DNA from 3 places in the Allobosea minatitlanensis genome. Region 2 is predicted to be linked to each of the others. Evidence: riboswitches for the same ligand, from Rfam matches in the RefSeq annotation. Region 2 holds a riboswitch; each other region holds the start of a gene.
The links. Region 2 has a riboswitch for thiamine pyrophosphate ahead of thiO (glycine oxidase ThiO). Riboswitches for the same ligand answer to the same signal wherever they lie in the genome.

Region 1: linked by a shared signal. The riboswitch ahead of thiC (phosphomethylpyrimidine synthase ThiC) and the one ahead of thiO (glycine oxidase ThiO) in region 2 are both predicted to bind thiamine pyrophosphate.
Region 3: linked by a shared signal. The riboswitch ahead of ACWH43_RS02425 (LuxE/PaaK family acyltransferase) and the one ahead of thiO (glycine oxidase ThiO) in region 2 are both predicted to bind thiamine pyrophosphate.

Annotation. Positions count from the first base shown of each region.
Region 1 is NZ_OZ224509.1:4,447,289-4,449,527, reverse strand. It holds gene thiC (phosphomethylpyrimidine synthase ThiC) at 1-1,321, opposite strand, end outside; TPP riboswitch at 1,400-1,502, opposite strand; gene ACWH43_RS21785 (hypothetical protein) at 1,578-1,775, opposite strand; gene ACWH43_RS21780 (hypothetical protein) at 1,822-2,127, opposite strand.
Region 2 is NZ_OZ224509.1:2,943,826-2,946,064, forward strand. It holds gene ACWH43_RS14430 (thiazole synthase) at 1-28, opposite strand, end outside; gene thiS (sulfur carrier protein ThiS) at 30-227, opposite strand; gene thiO (glycine oxidase ThiO) at 211-1,206, opposite strand; TPP riboswitch at 1,281-1,382, opposite strand; tRNA gene ACWH43_RS14445 (tRNA-Ser) at 1,716-1,806, shown strand; gene ACWH43_RS14450 (DUF6538 domain-containing protein) at 1,919-2,095, shown strand.
Region 3 is NZ_OZ224509.1:519,769-522,007, reverse strand. It holds gene ACWH43_RS02425 (LuxE/PaaK family acyltransferase) at 1-904, opposite strand, end outside; TPP riboswitch at 991-1,118, opposite strand; gene ACWH43_RS02420 (enoyl-CoA hydratase-related protein) at 1,323-2,072, shown strand; gene ACWH43_RS02415 (tripartite tricarboxylate transporter permease) at 2,087-2,239, opposite strand, start outside.

The DNA.
Region 1 (2,239 bases), 1.5 Mb from region 2:
GCTGCTTCTCCATGTTCTCCTTGATCTTGTGCATCGGCACATGGCCGGGGCCCTCGATCATCACCTGGCAGCCCTTCTGCCAGGCGATCTGCGTCAGCTCGCCCAAGGTCTCCAGCTCGGCGAACTGGGCGCGGTCGTTGGCGTCGGCGATCGAGCCCGGCCGCAGGCCGTCGCCGAGCGAGAAGGAGACGTCGTAGCGGCGCATGATCTCGCAGATCTCGTCGAAGCGCTCGTAGAGGAAGCTCTCACGGTGATGCGCGAGGCACCAGCGCGCCATGATCGAGCCGCCGCGCGAGACGATGCCGGTGACGCGGTTCGCCGTCAGCGGGACGTAAGGCAGCCTGACGCCGGCATGGATGGTGAAATAGTCGACGCCTTGCTCGGCCTGCTCGATCAGCGTGTCCTTGAACACCTCCCAGTCGAGCTTGACCGGATCGCCGCCGACCTTCTCCAGCGCCTGGTAGATCGGCACCGTGCCGATCGGCACCGGCGAATTGCGCAGGATCCAGGAGCGGATGTTGTGGATGTTGCGGCCGGTGGAGAGGTCCATCACCGTGTCGGCGCCCCAGCGGATCGCCCAGACCAGCTTCTCGACCTCCTCGGCCGCGCCGGAGGTCACGGCGGAATTGCCGATATTGGCGTTGATCTTGACCAGGAAGTTGCGGCCGATCGCCATCGGCTCCAGCTCGGGGTGGTTGATGTTGGCCGGGATGATGGCGCGGCCGCGCGCGATCTCCTCGCGGACGAATTCCGGCGTGACGAATTCCGGCACGCTGGCGCCGAAGCTCTCGCCGTCGGTATGGCGCTCCCTCGCGCCTTCCAGCATGGCGGCGCGGCCGAGATTCTCGCGATGCGCGACATAGATCATCTCGGGCGTGACGATGCCGGCCCTGGCGAATTCGTATTGCGTCGCCATCTGGCCGGGCTTCGCCTCGAGGATCGGGCGATCGGCCGGGCAGGCGGGCACGAGCTGCTCGGCCGGGATGTTGCCGTTGTCGGCGGCGGTGACGGCGCGGCCGGGAACCCGCTGGAAGCCGCGGGCGTCGAGCCAGGCGCGGCGCGGCTGAACGAGGCCGGCATTGAGGTCGATCCTGGCGTCGGCCTCGGTATAGGGGCCCGAGGGATCGTAGATGCGCACTGGCGGCTCGGCGTCGGTGCTCAGCGCGACCTCGCGGAAAGGCACGCGCATCTCGGGATGCTCGGGCACCGCGACATAGATCTTGCGCGAGCCGATGATCGGCCCGGTCGTCACGCCGGTCGGGGCCGAGACTTTGGGCGCGGTCTTGACGCTGTTTTTCTGGGGTCTGGCGTGGGCATTCATGGGGGATCTCCTCCTTGGGGCAGGTCAGGAGATCCGGCGTCGAAGCGGTTCAAGCGCTGTGATGCGGGTGCAGGCCGAGGCCGCACCGCGTTCCAGTCCCTCCGCCGGTATGACCCGGATCAGGTTCGACGGGTTCGGCTCATCGCCGTCTCAGCCCTCGCGGGCACCCCTCGGAACGATTCCAAGGTTAGGACGTCGCCCGGACAGACGCAACCGGGAAAGCAGCCGGCGCTGCGGGGCCGGCATGCGCGGTCCGTCAGGCGATCCGGTCGACCTGCTGGCCCTGTCCGGCGGGAAGGACGGCCTTGGCCTGCTCGGCTCCTTGCTCGAGCAGCGCGACCACGCCGCGGTCGGCCGCCGCGCTCTGCCGCAGCATCGCGAGGCTCAGCGCCTGCTGCGTCGAGGCGGCCTGCATCGCGGCGAGGCTTTGGGCGAGGGCGGCGGCGTCACTCATGGCGGCGAGCCTAGGCCGCAAATCTTGCGCAAAGCTGAATGCCGGCTCAGGGCGCGATGATCGAGGGCACGCCGCGCGGCATCGGCGGGTCGCGGTCGGGCTGCGGGGCGGCCCGCTCGTCGCGCGCCACCCGTCCGTCCCGGTTCCATAGCCCCCTCTCCTCGGGCCGCAGGCGCGAGACCGCGTTGGGTTGAGGGGCGATCGGCACACCGGGCGCGCGCTGCTTCACTCCGGGGCCGGGCAGGGGCGTGGTCTGGGGCGCGACCTGGGCGAGGGCGGGCGGCGCCGGAAGCGATCCGGCGACGAACGGCGCGGTCAGCGCCAGGGCGAGCCTCAGGGTGAGCTTTTTCATGGCCTCATCTCCCATCGGACGATTCCTCCGGAAGATGGAACCGGGCGGGCGCGGCGCTGTTCCGTGCTCCAGGCGAAGAACGGGGCTGCACGCCGTGCAGCCCCGTTCCGGA
Region 2 (2,239 bases):
CCGGCGCGAAACCGTAGAAGGCCGCCATCTCAGCCCCCCTGCATCGGCGCGACGACCTCGATGCGGTCGCCGTCCTTCAAGGTCACCTCGGCGCGCTTGCGGGCCGGCACGAAATCGCCGTTCACGGCGGTCGCGACGACCCTGCCGGCATAGCCGAGTTCGGCCAGCGCCTCGGCCAGGGTTCCGGCCGCGATCTCCTGCGGGGCTCCGTTAAGCAGCAAGGTCATGCAGCATCTCCGGTCGTAAGTGCGGGTCGAGCACGGCATCCGCCGCCATCCGCGCCATGGCGGGGCTGAGCAGGAAGCCGTGGCGGTAGAGCCCGTTGACATGGATCACCCGGCCCCGGCGCGTCAGCCGCGGCAGGTTGTCGGGAAAGGCCGGGCGGGCGTCGGTGCCGATCTCGACGATCTCGGCCTCGGCGAAGGCCGGATGCAGCGCGTAGGCGGCGCCGAGCAGCTCGAGCATCGAGCGGGCCGAGATGCGCCGGCGCGCGCCGCTCTCGATCATGGTCGCGCCGACCATGAAATGCCCCCCGGCGCGCGGCACGATGTAGAGCGGGATGCGCGGATGCAGCAGCCGGATCGGGCGCGACAGCGCGATCTCGTCGCTCTTCAGGATCAGCATCTCGCCCTTGACGCCGCGCAGCTCGGGCAGGACGTCGCGCGCCGCGAGGCCCCGGCAGTCGAGCACGACCCCGGCGTCGAGCGCCGCCGGCTCGACTTCGCTGCCGAAACGGATCGTCCCGCCCTGCGCCAGAACCCGTTCCGCCAGCGCCGCGATCGCCCGGCGCGGATCGAGGTGGGCCTCCTCCGCGAAGAACAGGCCGCGCGAGAAGCGCCCGGCGAGATCGGGCTCGAGCCCGGCGATGGCCGCGCCGTCGACATCCTCGAAATGGCTGGTGCGCTCGCCGAAGCGGCGCAGCTCCGCGCGGTCGCGGCTCGGCGCGACGACGAGGGTTCCCCGGCGCACCACGCCCCCGGCGTGACGCTCCCACCAGGCGGCCGCCTCCTGGCCGAGGCGGACCACCGGCTCCTCGGCGCTCTCGCCCTCGCACCAGGGCGCGAGCATGCCGCCGGCATACCAGGAACAGGCCTCCGCGCCGACATGGGCACCGCGCTCATGGACGGTGACCCGCGCCCCGCGGGCCAGCAACGCGACGGCGCAGGCGAGGCCGACAACTCCGGCGCCGGCCACGGCGACATCCAGTTCGTGAGAGGGGCGTGAAGCCGTCATGCTTTCCTGCTCCCGGGAAGGCAGCGGCCAAGGGCGAGCAACTGATCTGCGAGCCGTGGACCGTTCCCTTCGCCGGCATTACCCGGATCAGGTACGATGGGTTGGCGCGAACCGCGCCTCTCAGCCTTCCGGCACCCCAACGGACCGCTTCAATCTAGTGGCACGCGCCGCGCAGGGCAAGGCGAGCCGGCATGCGCGAGCCCCGGCCCCGCCCTGCCCCCCGAGCACTTCCCCGGTCGAGGGAATGCCGCGGCTGGCCTGCTGCCGGACGGCGCCCGCGCCCGCAGCCGCGCCCGCTCCTCCGGAACATCGCGCCCTCGCTATCCCCGTCCGCGGGCCCCTCACCATGCCAGCCCTCGTGAAAGGCAGCGCCGGCGCGAGGCATGGCTCGCCGATCCGCCGCCTTGCGGAATTATCCATGGTGCAAAGTGATCGGCGAGGCTTGTCAAAGGGCTTCACGATCGGGCATAGAGCCTTTCGCCGGAGACGTGGCCGAGAGGCTGAAGGCACTCGTTTGCTAAATGAGCATACCCCACAAGGGTATCGAGGGTTCGAATCCCTCCGTCTCCGCCACTCCTAAACCCTTGATATTAAATGGTTTTCCCTTTTTGCGATTTAGGTGTTCTGACACAGCAGCCTGACACATCCGGAACCTCAAAAACCCCGGCATAAATCGGGAAGCTCCATGTACCTGTTTCGGCGTGGATCGCATTGGTGGATTCGTAAGGCGGTCCCTGTAGACCTCGTTGAGATCCTTGGAATTGCGCAGGTCCGTCGGTCGCTGCGCAGGCGAAGCGGGCGCACGAGCTTGCCCAGACCCGGAACAATGTCCTCCGCGATCGCTGTGGTTCGCGTGCGATAGACGAGGCGTTTTTTAAGCGCCTGCCGGCCGATATCCATTTGACGTCACCATGGTTCGACGACGACGCTCAGCGCCAACACGACCGCGTCTTCGAATCCGCGATGGGGGGTCGTCGGGCCTTCATCGTCGGTGCCGCAAAACCGG
Region 3 (2,239 bases), 2.4 Mb from region 2:
CGCGCTCGCCGTCGCGCAGATCGGCGCCGGTCAGCGGATCGACGACACGGCTGCGCACCCAGTGCGGGCCGGACTTGACCGAGGGGCAGACGGCGTTGCCGTCGTCGTAGAACTGGCTGCTCAGCTCGGTCATGCCGTACATGTTGATGCAGGAGGCGCGCGGCACGCCGAAGGCTGCCGAGAGGGCGTCGTAGAAGGCGTCCGGCGCCAGCTCGCGCGACTGGCCCTTGAAGCCGCCGGTGTCGAGGATCAGGCTGCCCTCGGGCAGGGCGAAGCGGCGGCCCTGCGCCGCCAGCGCGTCGAGCACCGGCACAAAGGAGTAGCTGGCGCCGAGCAGGGCATAGGGCTCGCCACCGGCCTCGGCCTGAGCGAGCGCCGCCAGCAGGCCGTCGAGATCGAGGCCGTCCGCGCCGATGAAGCCCTGCGAATCCGGCGTGCCGCATGCGCGCCGGGCGAGCGACAGGTAATGCGCGAGCGAAGAATTGGGCAGCTCCCTGTCGTCGGGGAAGAGGATGCCCATGCGGATGCGCGCGCGGCCGCGCATGAAGCGCGCCCGGAAATTGTCGAGCATCGAGCGCTGCCAGACGGCGAGCGTCGGGTGGTAGCTGCGGCCGCGCACGCCCTGGGTGGTGCCGCTCGTCATGAAGACGTGGCTCGCCGCCTCCGGCGGGCAGCAGCTCAGCGTCAGGCCCTTGAAGGCGGTGATCGGCACGGCCGGAATGTCGCGCCAGCGCCTCACCGCGAGCGGGGTGCGGCCGCGCTGCAGGGCGAAGCGCCTGTAGGGCTCGTTGTTGCGGAACTGATAGGCGAAGACCTGGAGCGCCATCGCCTCGAACTCGGCTTCCGACGCGTCGGGACGTGCGATGAACGCCAGCAGCGCCTCGATGATCTCGGCTTGCGTCACTGTGGCCCACTCCGTTCGGACGCTCCCTCGGCCTGCCGAAGGGCGTCGGTCGCGACTGGACCATATGCGCAGATGGAATCGGGGCTTGAGCGCCGCCTGTCCCGCATCCCTACGCCGGTATGATCCGGATCAGGTTCGGAGGGTCACCGCGTTGCCGGAAAAAGCCCGGCCGGCGGAATCTCAGCCTCCTAGCGAGGCCCCCCTGGGAACGCGGCTAGATGACGAGCGGCAGGGTGGGCTGTCAAGCGGCAAGCCGGCGAAGGCGGGCCCGCGGCTGCGCCTGCGGCGAAGGGCCGCCGCGCCCGCCGCGGGCATGCAGACGCGCGAGGCGGCGACGAAAGGCGCATCCCGCCTCGCTTGACCCCTGTCGAAGCCCCGTGCCATCCGGGCCGGACAGCTTTCCGAAAGGCGGACCGAGATGAGCGAAAGCGTAGTGAGCGAGACCGTCGCCGCGGGCGTCGTCCAGATCACCATGAACCGGCCGGACCGGAGGAACGCGCTCGACCGCGCGAGCTATGCCGGGCTGATCCAGGCCATCGCCGCGGCGGAAGCGGACGATGCCGCCCGCGCCGTCCTGCTGACCGGCGCCGGCGGCTGCTTCACCAGCGGCAACGACATCAAGGACTTCGCCGCGGCCGCCGCCGCGGGCGAAGGGCCGCGCGCCGCGATCGACTTCCTCGGCGCGATCTCGACCGCGAAGAAACCCATCGTCGCCGCCGTCGAGGGCTTCGCCGTCGGCATCGGCACGACGATGCTACTGCATTGCGACCTCGCCTTCGCGGGCGCCACGGCGAGCTTCCGCCTGCCCTTCGTCACGCTCGGCCTCTCGCCCGAGGGCGGCTCCAGCTATCTGCTGCCCCTCGTCGCCGGCAGCAAGAAGGCGGCCGAGCTGCTGATGCTGGGCGAGGTCTTCGACGCCGCGACGGCGGCGGAAGCCGGGCTGGTCAACGCCGTGGTGCCGGAAGGCACGGCGCTGGAGCACGGGCTCGCCAGGGCGAAGGCGCTGGCGGCCCTGCCGTCGCAATCCGTCGCCCTGACCAAGATGCTGCTGAAGCGCGGTAGCGCCGCGGCGGTGGCCGAGACCATCGCCGTGGAGGCCGACCATTTCGGCCGCCGCCTGCGCTCGCCCGAGGCCATGGCCGCCTTTGCGGCCTTCCTCAGGAAATAGGCTGCCGCGCCGCCTCAGGGCGGCGCGGTTTCTCCTGCCGGAACCGGCTGGCCGTGCCGGCCGAAGGGCAGCATGCGCCACAGCATCAGGCCCCAGACGATCAGCGTGCAGACCCCGAGCACCCCCGCGATCGGCCGCTCGAAGAAGAACAGGAAAGAGCCGTCCGA